Regions from separate parts of the Microcystis wesenbergii NRERC-220 genome, predicted to be linked through region 3. Evidence: predicted binding sites of a transcription regulator. Region 3 holds the regulator's gene; each other region holds the start of a gene.
The links. The regulator NtcA, encoded in region 3, controls nitrogen genes in cyanobacteria. The targets are predictions, from matches to a motif close to TTTGTANCNNNNGNTACAAA.
Positions count from the first base shown of each region.

Region 1 (4,408 bases), 1.7 Mb from region 3:
GCCCGCTTTTTTGTGGTGGTATAACCGTCTTTAATCCCATTGTCCAATTTGATATTAAACCCACGGCCCGAGTTGGGGTCATTGGTATTGGTGGCTTGGGCCATATAGCCTTAAAATTCCTCAAAGCTTGGGGCTGCGAAGTAACCGCTTTTTCTAGTAGTCCCGACAAAGAAACAGAAGCAAAAGAACTAGGCGCGACTCATTTTATCAATTCCAGAGACCCCGAAGCTTTGCAATCGGTACAAAATTACTTTGATTTCATCATCTCTACCGTTAACGTTAATCTCGATTGGGGTCTTTATATCGCCTGTTTACGTCCCAAAGGTCGTCTGCATATTGTTGGGGCCGTTCTTGAACCCATAGCTACCTACGCTTTTCCCTTGATTATGGGTCAAAAATCGATTTCCGGCAGTCCTTTGGGTAGTCCCAGTACCATCAGTAAAATGATCGAATTTGCCTCTCGTCATGGCATTGAACCGGTCACGGAAACCTATCCTATCTCCCAGGTGAATGAAGCCATGGCAAAATTGAGAAGTGGACAACCTAAATATCGCCTCGTCTTGCAGATGAAATAAAACCATCTCTATCCCGGACGTAACCCCGATGACTCAACCTCTCACTCCTCCAGTTATCGATTGGGAAGAACCCCCCATTCCCCCAGAAGACTTGATTTTTGATGACGGAGAACCTTTGGAAACCCACCGTCACCGCAAGGCCATGAATGTCTTAATCGATTCTATCGAACAAGCCTATCAGGATCGAGAGGACTTTTTTGTTGGCGGTAATATGTTTATTTACTTTAGCCGTGAGCGGGTTTTTAATAAAGATTTTCGTGGCCCCGATTTTTTCGTTGTCCTCGATATCGATGGTAGTTATAAACGACAAGGATGGGTGGTTTGGGACGAAAACGGACGTTATACCGATGTGATCGTGGAATTAATGTCAGAAAGCACCGCAAAAATCGATTTAACTACCAAAAAAGACCTCTATGAGCGGACTTTTCGCTGTTCCCAATACTTCGTTTACAATCCCTTTGATGCCACTTCCCTGCAAGGTTGGGCTTTAGACCAAAATCAATGCTATCAAGAAATTATTCCCGACCACCGCGGTTGGTTATGGTGTCAACGTTTGGGATTATGGTTAGGAGTCTGGATGGGCAGTATTCAGCGAGAAGAAGCCCCTTGGCTGCGTTTTTATGACCTAGACGGCAATTTAATTCTCCTACCTGCGGAATTAGCCGAAATTGAACGTCAGAATGCTGAAATTGAACGTCAACGCACCCAGGCAGCCTATCAACAGGCCGAAATCGAACGTCAACGCACCCAGGCAGCCTATCAACAGGCCGAAAGCGAACGTCAACGGGCGGAACGTTTAGCGGCGCAATTACGGCAATTAGGCATAAATCCCGATGAAACCCCGTAATCGGCCCAGGACTGACCCCTATCTCTAAAAATCGAAAACCCACACATTCCGATCTCGGTTTGCGTGGGCCGATTGTTCACTTAATTCTAAGATTGAAAGCTGACACCTTGGCGAAATCTCAGAGCCTAACTCAGAGTAGCACCAGAGCGATCATAGGTTTGTGAAGAAAAGTCGGCCGAGAAGCGACGTTGAACAGTTCCCCCGTAGCCATTGTCATTGTCAATACCGATTTCAGAAGCACTTCTCCCTAACATCGATTGTTGACGATTTTTGACGGCGTGGTGGTGACGCATCATTAAGGCACGAGCTTGTTGTTCTGTAGACATAATCATTTCCTCCGATCTGCAAATCGTGTTTTGAACTTTTTTAATCGCCCACTAATATATATAACATACAATTCTGTATCTATTTTTACAAAACGCCCTATTCCCAGAAAAATTAACAAAACTTTACAACAGGAGGCAGTGATCAGATGTGAGTTTTCAGTTCACTGATTACTGTTTACTGATCACTGAAAAAAAGCTTCCCAACCCCAAGACATCAATCGCCCTTATACCTTAATCGAACTAGGTTCATCGACGGCGGCGATAATGCGATGACAACCGGAAAAGGGTTGCGCCCATTGATACTGGTGTTCTAAAGGATTACCCCAACAGAGGCCGAGATATAATTCTGTGCGCGCCACATCTAATTCGGCCCATTCGGACTGGGCGACTAATTCGGCTAGAGAATCGGCGGAAATGGGACGACGGGAGTTAAGCGCCCACCAAAAATTCATATTAGGGGTGATACTGTTCCAAAACTCTAAAACAGAGGCTTTGGCAGCCATGAGAATTTCCTTGTCACCCGCCACGGCAACTAATTGATTATGAATTTCGGGATAACGGAGAGTGCGATCGCCCCATTGACAAACACGCCAGATAATGCCCGAAACCTGATATTGTTGTTGATAATCGTGAACTTGGCGGCGAAAATCCTGATAGGCGAAGACTTTGCCCACCTTTTCTAGATTGATCGCCTTGGCAATCACCGGATTATCAATGCGCTCCGCCGGGGAGAGTAAGAGACGTTCCCCTTTGCAAGTGGCGTGCATTTCTCGCTCGAGGATTTCAATTAACTGCTGTGTCGAGTAAGCCATACTACCGCTCTTACCTGAGAGAGGATTTCTTTTTATAATAAACTCGAATTTCGCTAGTGGAAACGCTCGATCGCTAGAAAATTGTCATTCATCGGAAATATCGGCAGCATAAACCTTAATACATATCGGCGAAAAACCCCTCAAAAGACCGAAATTGACAGGGAGAGAAAACAGTCTAACTGTCCAGTTTTACATCGGTTACTTTTTTTCTTGTCCAGATAGCGAGAATTGTCAGAAAAAGTAAACCCATCACTCCCGCTAAAGGATTTTTATCGATTCCAGTTAACCAATCGGGAACAGTACCAGTGTATTTAATTAACTGACCCACATTTAATATATAGTATGCCCAGATTAAACCCGCGTGCAGACCGATACTTTTACCCAAACTACCACCACAGGCGCGTTTTGCCCAACCGAGAATCAATCCTAGCAAGACTAAGGCAGGAAATTGGGGAAAAGTGCGGATAATTTCGGCTAAAGGTTTAATAAAGTGGGCAAGAGCGAAAATTAAGGCACTAATCACTAGAGCGATAGCGGGACTGTAATCCTTTTCTAATTCTCCCAGTAACCAGCCGCGAAATAGTAATTCTTCGGCAAAACCCACCGCTAAAGCGACTAAAAACCCCTCCAGGATGATTTTGCCGATCTGGGGATTTGCGGGTAAGAAATTTAACCAACCTAGGAACGCTTGGGACAGAAAAAGCGAGAAAGTAAAAAATAGACCGATCGCCAAGCCGTTAATTAACTCAATCAGCGTTTTTCTTCGCCAAATTAACCCATAATCTGCTAATCCCTCATCGCCATAAATTGTCCGTCCCCACCAATGGGATAACCCCAAAAATTCCAGATAGAGAACAGAAAGGGTCAAAATTGAGACCAGATTAGCATTAGTGGCAAAAAAGTGATAGAGGGGAAGTGCGATCGGCAACCAGAGAAAAAGTAAGAGCAAAATAAAAATTCCCAGTCGCAGGGGGACTGGGTAAGTGGCAATTACCCGTAATCTTTTATTCATCGGGTTCGATGCTGCTGGTTAAACCTTTATTTTTCAAGGTTTCACAGTAAAATTCCGCGTGTTCTTGGATGCAGGTAATCACCAAGGCTGTACCATTCGTGTGCGCTTCCATCATGATATCAACTGCTTGGGGTTGCGTCATACCGGCGATCGTTTGCATTAAACTCTGAACCACATACTCCATCGAGTTAAAGTCGTCATTGTGGAGTAAAACGCGATAACGCGGTGCTGGTTTACGGATTGTCGCTGTGGAACGCTTTTCGATCACTTCTGTGGACACCGTGTCTCTCCTTTGAATCTATATCACAAATAAAGGTCAATTACTAATGATCATAATCAAAATTTCCAGATTGAGCTAGGCTTTTTCTGTGATCCGTGGGGGGTTGGGTGTTGGGGAGTGGGGGACAGCCAAAGGAATGACATTTCTAGATAGATAGATCATAATTGAATTAATTGGCTAATTTAAGCTTATTTTTCCATGGCTACTGACGAATTACAAAATCTCGATAAAAATATTCAACGCTTAAAAGAACAATTAGCTGGAATCCGCGATGCGTGGACAGGTGCGCGTCCAGAAGATAAAGTTCTTTTGCAGCAACGCATAAACGATAAGCGCATAGAAATTAAAGAATTGGAACGAGAAAAATGGGATTTAATCGCCAGCGAGAGTCAAGAAGCATCTTTTCCTGATGCCGAGGTAATGGTAGCAGAAATTGTCACAGAAGTGACGGCAATTACCACAGAACCGCCCCCTGAACTTGCTTCTGCACAAATCTTAGAATCATTAAACCAAATTCTGGCTAAACTCAATCAACCAGAGCGATCGGCAGCAGCCA
Region 1 covers NZ_JAVSJA010000001.1:2,091,687-2,096,094, forward strand. Annotated here, with positions in the region: gene ahr (NADPH-dependent aldehyde reductase Ahr) at 1-575, shown strand, start outside; gene RAM70_RS10205 (Uma2 family endonuclease) at 604-1,422, shown strand; gene gifA (glutamine synthetase inactivation factor IF7A) at 1,548-1,748, opposite strand; gene RAM70_RS10215 (hypothetical protein) at 1,973-2,560, opposite strand; gene RAM70_RS10220 (CPBP family intramembrane glutamic endopeptidase) at 2,736-3,572, opposite strand; gene clpS (ATP-dependent Clp protease adapter ClpS) at 3,565-3,852, opposite strand; gene RAM70_RS10230 (hypothetical protein) at 4,051-4,408, shown strand, end outside.
Region 1: gifA (glutamine synthetase inactivation factor IF7A) is a predicted target of NtcA. The motif match lies at 1,821-1,840, and genes of this name have one in related genera.

Region 2 (4,408 bases), 210 kb from region 3:
TGATTGCCTTTGGTGGGGGCAATAATATTAGCTTCTAAAGCTGAAGTCATCTCGGCCAACATTTCTAGATTGAAACGATAGCCGACGTTGCGGACAGTTTGAATTAAATTAGGTTGCCTGGGATCGGTTTCGATTTTTTTTCGCAGAGAGAGAACATGAGTATCAATTGTCCGGGGATTATCGATTTCCTCGGGCCAAGCGCGACGCAGCAAATCGGCTCTTGATAGGGGTGTTCCCTCCGCTTGGGCTAAAACGTAGAGTAAACTAAATTCTTGGGGCGTTAATTCGATATACTCCCCGTGAAATTGTACCCGTCGTTGGGCTAAATCTATTTTTAATTCCCCATAATCCAAGTGTAGGGGAGCGGCCACACCGCGTAAACGACGGGTTAACACTTCTACCCTAGCCATAAATTCTTGCATTCCAAAGGGCTTTTTCAGGTAGTCGTCGGCCCCTGCTTTTAAACCATTGACCACATCTTTTTCGCCATTACGGGCCGAGAGAATCAGTATTAAAGACTGTTTTTGTTGATAAAGCCAACGGCAGAGTTCGATCCCATCCCCATCTGGCAAGTCGGAATCGATAATTGCTAAGGTTGGTTGACGATGAAGGAAAGCTTGACGCGCACTTTGCAGGGTTGCCGATTGATTAACCAAATAACCGGCCTGTTGCAGATGCCAAGCTAATAGCGATCGCAAGTGCGGGTTGCCCTCAACAATAGAAATATGGATCGATACCACTTGAATTTCTGCCCCATTACTGCACAGATTGACACATTGTCAGGATATCAGAATTAATGTCAAGATGTTGTAACAATCGTAACATTCGTCGGTCGTCAGCTTTGAATCAGTTGTCAGTGATCAGTTATCAGTTATCAGATGTGAGTTTTCAGTTCACTGATTACTGTTTACTGATCACTGTTCACTGAAAAAAAGCTCCCCTCTCCTCTTATGCTCAAAAAAAACTCGTTTACTTTTCCGTAAACGAGTTGACTTTCCATGATACGATTAATAGTCCTTTGAGTTATTTGGCAACTGCTACCGGTGCTTTGACGGGCTGGGGCTGGGGCTGCAGGTCGCGCAAACTTGGGAAGAGGAAGTGGTTTTCCTCCACATATTGCGCTCCAAACAGTCCTTTTTCAGCCCAGAAATAGCGATCGGTTGTATGCTCGTTACGCTTAACAATCAATAAAGCTGGTGGGCTAATGCCTATAGCTTGAATATACTTACGCGCCGCAGTTACGGGTTTATCTTCGCCACTTTCAATACTATACTGGGGTACAAGTTCAAGTATCTTACGTCCTTCTTGACGACGGCGACTTTTACGTTTCCGTTTTCTGGCCAACCCAATTACCTCCTGTTTTGGCTAATCGTTGTAATGATAGTTACAAAAGCCGTAGCGATTATATCCCTTCTAGACCAAGAAATCAAGTGTCTCTCACCAACCCAATTACAAACAAATTTGACTGGAAGCTAGACTGAGACTATGTTTAAGTTTTTGTTATAAAAACACACCCCCAAATCCCGATACAAAACTTATTATTCTTAAACTTTTTTTAATACATACCGTGATCCACCCCGAAAATAGTGAGCAAACCCTTGTCCTAATTAATTGCTTTTTACTGGCTGCCCTCGACCCAAGAGGATCGCCCTTCTCTCCTGTGTAAACTGGGAAACAAAACTCGCAACCCTAGCTGTATCTAGGTTTTCTGACTTTTTACTTTTTACTTTCTTGGTATGGCCTTCTCCTCCCCCTCCCGGACTCCCCTTAGTGATGATTTTATTGCCCTCTGTCAGGCACAGATGGAACTTTTGCGGGAGCAAATGGAAGCGGACAGAAGTGCGGTTTATTTAACTGAACCTTTATCGAGTAATTTAATCCCAGTCGTTGTTTATCCTCCTTTTAATCCCCCTTATCCCCAAAAAAAGCGGCTTTCCTTACAACCAGGGCAACCAGAGGCAGACTTGTTAACTGCGGTTAAGCTAGAAGATTTATCCCACCTCTGGAGTAATCAGGAGACCGTCAGCAGTCATCGCTTGTTTTTACCCTTAATGTATGAAGAGGGCATGATCGGATTATTGGTGACAACCAGAGAAAAACGACCTTGGCAAAGTTGGGAATTAACCCAGATGGAAAAAATCACCCAAACCCTCGCTTTAGCCTGTGTACTCGATCGCCAATTAGGAGAAGAACGTTATTATCGACAATGGCAAAGTCAGCGCCTCGATACCTTTCTCCATCAAATCCGCAATCCCCTCACCGCTTTAAAAACCTTTGGTAAACTTCTGCTCAAAAGACTTTTAGCCGAAGAAGGTAACGATCCCGCCATTACCGGTATATTGAGGGAAAGCGATCGAGTTCGGGACTTAATTGCCGAATTTGAGGCACAAATTCAGCAAGAAAGCGAAAATTACCCCACTGTCGATATTCCTCTCCTGCAAGGGCAATCTTCCCCCACCGCCTTTCTCTTGCCTGCTGGCAGCGGCCCACTAACTCCGATCGATCTCCATGATCTTCTCGATCCGCTGCTCCTTTCCGCCCAAGCGGTAGCCAAAGAGAGAAATCTCAGTCTAGAAACGATTCACGGGGAAGACATACCACTTATTCGCGCCAATATCCCCAGTTTGCGGGAAGTATTCAGCAATTTAATCGATAATGCCCTCAAATATACTCCCGCCGGCGGAAAAGTCACCGTCGAGGTAAAAAATGTTAAGAATAGTGTAGAAATTGTTTTTAAAGACACGGGTTATGGTATTCCGAGGAGCGATCAAGAAAGAATTTTTCAACGTCACTACCGGGGAGTGCAAGCGGGGGGAGATATACCTGGTACGGGATTAGGTTTAGCGATCGCCAAAGAATTAATTACCAGCATGGGGGGGACGATTGAATTTATCAGTCCCAATCCCGAGCCAACAAGTTCCCTCTACCCCGGCACAGTTTTTCGGGTTAGTATGCCAGTTATGCCCGACGATAACCTCAGTATAGGAAAATGATCGGGCCTGTAAATTCTGCCTATTTTCTCGATAGTGAGATTCCCTGAGTGATCGGTTAAAATATATCGAAAATATCAGTGTCACTGGTAAATTGGCTGTGAAGCAAAGAATTAACTAATTATGGCGACTATCGAACAATTGGAACCCGCTAATAAGGCCGATGTGCTAGTATATATGCCCTACTATGCCAAGGACAAACATAGTATCCTGCCCTATGCGATCACTTTGTATCAAGGAGGATCTTTAGAAGGTCGTCGTCGCATAGAAAACAGTGAAGGGATTCCCTTTGTGGCCTCTTGGTATGTATCAAAATTGCCCTCGGAATTGACCCGTTGTCGTTTACAATTTGAAGGACAGGCCGACCTAAGCTATGAGATGACGATTATTAACTCCCAGTTGATCGAATATCTCATCGATGCGATTAAAACCTTTAAGCAGCTAGGTTCGGCCGACTTTTCGCAGGGATTTTATCGGAAACTCCTGCGATTTGAAGAATAAAAGTCGGGATTTTACGGGTTAAAAGGAGCAAATCGTGGCCAAATCAGCCAAATCTATACTTATCTCTTCCCTAGAACCCCTTAGTGGTAAATCGGGAACTGTCGTCGGTTTAGCGCATCTCTTGCGACAAAAAGGACTAGAGATAAGTTACGGCAAACCAATGGGCAATTGTCCGGGCTACGTCGATGGGCAACTGGTCGATGAGGATGTAGAATTTATTCGGCAATTACTAGAATTATCCCCCGAGCAGCTGCGTTTACCGGTGATTTACACAGATGTGGATTCCGTTGCTAAACGTTTACAAGGTACAGATAAACAGGACTACGGCAATATTCTTGCCGGCTATCTTGATCGGGTTAACAGTGATATTACCCTTCTCGAAGGACCGGGGACCCTCTGGGAAGGCAGTATTTTTCAGTTATCGATGGGGGAGATGGCCAAAATTCTCCAGACTCCGATCCTATTGGTGGCCCGCTATAGTTCTCCCCTGATTGCCGAGAGTCTGCTGAAAGCGCAACGGGAATTAAATAATCAGCTGCTGGGGGTAGTAATTAGCGATATTCCCACGGATGATTGGGATGAAGTACAATCCCTCCTGAAACCCTATCTCGCTGGCCAAGGCGTGGAAGTTTTGGGACTGTTACCCGCTAGTAAACTGCTGCGTAGTATTAGTGTTCGGGAAATTGTCCATCTTTTAGGAGCAAAAGTGCTATGTCGGCCCGATCGTTTGGATTGGATGGTGGAAAGTTTAGCGATCGGGGCCATGAATGTCAACGCCGCTTTAGAATATTTTCGCAAGGGGGAAAATATGGCCGTGATTACGGGCGGCGATCGCACAGATCTACAGTTAGCTGCCCTAGAAACTTCCACCACCTGTTTAATCTTAACCGGTTCCATCTCTCCGGATCCCCTGATTC
Region 2 covers NZ_JAVSJA010000001.1:3,537,076-3,541,483, reverse strand. Annotated here, with positions in the region: gene RAM70_RS17250 (response regulator transcription factor) at 1-740, opposite strand, end outside; gene RAM70_RS17245 (DUF3155 domain-containing protein) at 1,024-1,344, opposite strand; gene RAM70_RS17240 (GAF domain-containing sensor histidine kinase) at 1,737-2,993, shown strand; gene ebsA (type IV pilus biogenesis protein EbsA) at 3,114-3,491, shown strand; gene RAM70_RS17230 (phosphotransacetylase family protein) at 3,526-4,408, shown strand, end outside.
Region 2: RAM70_RS17245 (DUF3155 domain-containing protein) is a predicted target of NtcA. The motif match lies at 1,372-1,391, and genes of this name have one in related genera.

Region 3 (4,408 bases):
GTGAAATTTTAGAGGCTTTGGTGGTGCAGGCCTACCGAGCGGAAAAAATCACCAGTGCCGAGGTCGGAAGTATTTTAGGTCTATCTTCTCGTTGGGTGGTGGATGCTTTTTTGAAAAACCATGATGCCGATTTACATTACAATGAAGTCGATCTAGAGAGCGATCGCAAGACTCTTCAGCAACTTCGCAACAAACACGATCATAGTCTTTTATGATAGTCGTTTCAATTAAATTGAAGATAGATTTCGCCTTTGATACCCCCTTGATCCTAGGGTTGATTCATAGTAGGGTTGATTCATAGTAGGGTTGATTCATGAATCAACCCTACTACCCTTAATAAGGGGGGCGCTGATGGTTTTTAACACCTACCTACTTAAAACTACATTCCCATAATTTCGTAACCGGAATCTACATAAATAATCTGACCGGTAATACCACTAGCAAGATCACTGGCTAAAAAAGCGGCCGTATTTCCCACTTCAATTTGTGTCACCGTGCGATGTAAAGGAGCGATTTCTTCCACATGATGGATCATATCAAGAATTCCCCCCACGGCCGAAGATGCCAAGGTGCGAATTGGACCGGCGGAAATACCATTAACTCGGATCTTTTGGCCACCTAATTCCGCGGCTAAATAGCGAACACTCATTTCTAAACCGGCTTTTGCCACCCCCATTAAATTATAGTTAGGAATTACCTTGACACCGCCGAGATAGGTAAGAGTGATAATACTTCCCCCTGCCGTCATCAAAGGTTTAGCTGATCGCGCTAGACGGGTTAGGGAAAAAGTGCTAATATCTAGGGATTTAGTGAAAGCTTCCCGAGGGATGGCGGTAAAATCGCCCGTTAAACCCTCTTTATCGGCAAAAGCGAGACAGTGAATCAAAATATCCAGTTTGCCCCATTTTTCCGCCACTGTAGCGAAAGTATCTTCTACCTGTTGGTCATTTTGGACATCGCAGGGGACATAAAAAGCGGGATTAAGTTCATCGGCCAATTCTCGCACTTTTTTCTCAAAACGGCCTTTTTCGTCGGGGAGATAGGTGACACCGATATTTGCACCAGCTTGATGGAGTTGTTGGGCAATTCCCCAAGCGATCGAGCGATTATTGGCAATCCCCGTCACTAGGGCGTTTTTTCCCGTTAAATCTAACATAGTTCTCGTTTCTCTTACAAAAATCTCCCCAATAGCCGACCCCAGCGAGATTCGGTATAATAGGGATACAGATAAAGGGGCAGCAATGATCACCCCTCCCCCATTGTCTGGCAAAAAGCGCCCAAAACTTTTCCCAGTTTAGGGAGCGGTTATGTTTAATAGAGGTGACACTCGTTGCATAATAAAAACAATTTTCCCCTTTTTTGGATGTGAGATGGACTTATCCCTAATACAAGACAAACCCCTAGCAGATGTGTTCCGTCGAATCGGCAGCGGCAATTTCCCCCCGGTGGTGGAATTGTTCGAGCGTGGCAAAACGATCTTTTTCCCTGGAGATCCCGCCGAAAGAGTCTATTTTTTGCTGAAAGGAGCCGTTAAGTTGTCGCGAGTCTATGAAGCGGGAGAAGAAATTACCGTGGCTCTACTGCGGGAAAATAGCGTCTTTGGTGTGCTATCCTTACTCACCGGCCAGCGATCGGATCGTTTTTATCATGCCGTGGCTTTTACTCCGGTAGAATTACTCTCGGCCCCGATCGATCAGGTAGAAAGATCCCTCCGCAATAATCCCGATTTATCAATGTTGATGTTGCAGGGGTTGTCCTCGCGGATTCTGCAAACGGAAATGATGATCGAAACCTTGGCTCACCGGGATATGGGTTCCCGTTTGGTCAGTTTTTTATTGATTCTCTGTCGTGATTTTGGGGTTCCCACCACCGATGGCATCCGGGTGGATCTAAAATTGTCTCACCAAGCGATCGCAGAAGCGATCGGTTCTACCCGCGTCACTGTCACCCGTTTATTGGGAGAGCTGCGGGATCAAGAAATGGTCTCAATTTACAAGAAGAAAATTACCGTCCATAATCCCGTCGCTCTCAGTCAACAATTTACTTAAATTCTGGATGACTAGCGCTTATATTTTGGTTTTGGCCATCGTGGTTTTAGGTGGTCTGATAGCGGCGGTTGGCGATCGCATAGGGAGCCGTATCGGTAAGAAAAGGATGCGTTTATTTAATCTGCGTCCGAAACAAACCGCAACTTTAATGACGATTGTAACGGGAATTTTGATCGCCGGCTCCACTTTAATTGTCTTGTTTGCTTCTAGTAAATCCCTGCGTCAAGGGGTTTTTGAACTGGATCGTCTTTTAAATGAACGTCGTGCCGCTATTAAGGATTTGGAAAGTCAGGTAAGAAAAACCACCGAACAAAAAAATCAGGTGGAAAAGGCTTTAAAAACGGCTAAAAGTGAACAGATAGCCGTGCAGAAACGTCTAGAGGTTCTTAACAAAAATTATCAAGCTTCTCGTCAACGTTTGCGATTAGTTTCGGGACAGTTGGAAAAGTTTCGGAAGGAAGTGGCTAATTTAAACAATGAACGAGTTATTTTAACTAATCAAAAGGCACAGTTAATCAGTCAACGAGATCAATTGTCCCAACAAAAATCAATTCTTTCTAGTCAGATCAATCAACTACAAACCACCGTTCAAGTTAGAGATAAAGAGTTGGCTAATCAACAAAAGTTATTAACGGCCAGACAAGCGCGACTTCAACAGTTGGAAACCCAGCAAAAAACCCTACAGCTAGAAATTGATCGCCGGGATCAACGCATTGGAGAACTCGATCGCTCGATCGTCGATAAAAATTTAGCTTTGGAACAGCGCGAGGGAAAATTAAAAGATTTAGAAACCCAAATGGCTTTTCTTAAGCGGGAAGTGGAAGTTTTAGAACAATACTATCAAACCTATCAAGAATTGCGGGAAAAACAAATCGCTATTTTCCGGGGACAGGTGTTATCTTTTGGTGCTTTTCGTATTGTTGATCCCCAAGCTATTGTCACCGTTATCGATAAATTATTGCGAGAAGCGAATATAAATGCTATCCGCGCCACCCAACCGAATCAGCCTAATTTTGACCAACGTTTAGTTAAGATCACAAAAGCACAGGTAGAACAGTTAAGTCAACAATTACAGGACGGTAAAGAATATGTGGTGAGAATCCTTTCAGCAGGTAATTATGTCTTAGGAGAAACCGAGATTCGTGTCTTTGCTGATGTGGTTCCCAATCAAAGAGTTTTTGAGGAGAAACAGGTAATCGCTGCCGTTTCCATCGATCCCGAAAATATGACAGAAGAAGACCTACAAAAGCGCTTAGATTTACTCTTAGCTTCGGCTCAATTTCGCGCCAGAAGTGCGGGAGTTTTAGGGTCAATTCAGGTGGAAGATGGGTTATTAACTACGGTAGTTAACTTTATTGGTCAAGTCAAAAAGTCGGGTAATTCTATCGAGACACTTGAGGCAATTGCTGCTAGTAAAACTAATACTGCCGGCCCCTTAACTTTGCGTTTAGTGGCGGTAAAAGATGGTAAAATTGTTTTTAGTACGTCCTCTTAAAAGATAGCCAAAGTTAGGAGTTGAGATTAAAATCAATTCCTTCGTAAATATCGGCAATATTTAAGCTAATTCCTAAAGAATCTAGGGATATAATTCCCCTGGCTGGGGTGTATTCTTGCAGTAACCAATTATTCTCTGATGTTTTGCTATAGGATTCTATTAGTATCTCCCCTTGACTGACGAGAAGATATTGGTTTAATTGGGGTATAGAACGATAATAACGAAATTTATCACCCCGATCATAACCAGAGGTGGAAGGAGATAAAACTTCGATAATTAGGCAGGGATTTAAAATTTCATCATTGCGATTATCACTGAATAATGGTTCCCCGGCAATGATCATTAAATCTGGGTATAAACCGCGATTATATTGGGGTATCCATAGACGTAGATCGCTAGATTGAAGACGATAATTAGTTCCTCTTAAAGCTAATTTTAGCAGGACAATAAGATTAATGAGAATACTATTATGATTGATGCTTCCCCCTGTCATCTCGATAATTTCCCCGTCGTGATATTCGTGTTTAGTTTCCGCGCTAGTTTCTAGGTTGCGATATTCTTCTAAGCTGAGAATTTCGGGAGGAGATTGAGTCAACATTTTTCTAGATTAGAGCTTATTTTATTTGATCATAACATAATTAAGTAGGTAGGTGTTAAAAATTGTCAGACACCCCCCTTAATAAGGGGGTATCAAAGGCAAAATCTATCTTCTATTTAATTAGAAACACTTACTTAATGCTACCTATTTAATCCTAATTCTCCTTGCAGAAAATCAATAAATTGTCTAGCAGTTCTTCCCGAGCGCCCATTATGTTGGGTTGCCCATTGTTTGGCACGAAATTCTAAGTCTTCTAAGCTAATTTTT
Region 3 covers NZ_JAVSJA010000001.1:3,751,750-3,756,157, forward strand. Annotated here, with positions in the region: gene RAM70_RS18220 (UPF0175 family protein) at 1-215, shown strand, start outside; gene fabI (enoyl-ACP reductase FabI) at 380-1,156, opposite strand; gene ntcA (global nitrogen regulator NtcA) at 1,371-2,048, shown strand; gene RAM70_RS18235 (DUF3084 domain-containing protein) at 2,056-3,543, shown strand; gene RAM70_RS18240 (Uma2 family endonuclease) at 3,557-4,141, opposite strand; gene RAM70_RS18245 (ATP-binding protein) at 4,282-4,408, opposite strand, start outside.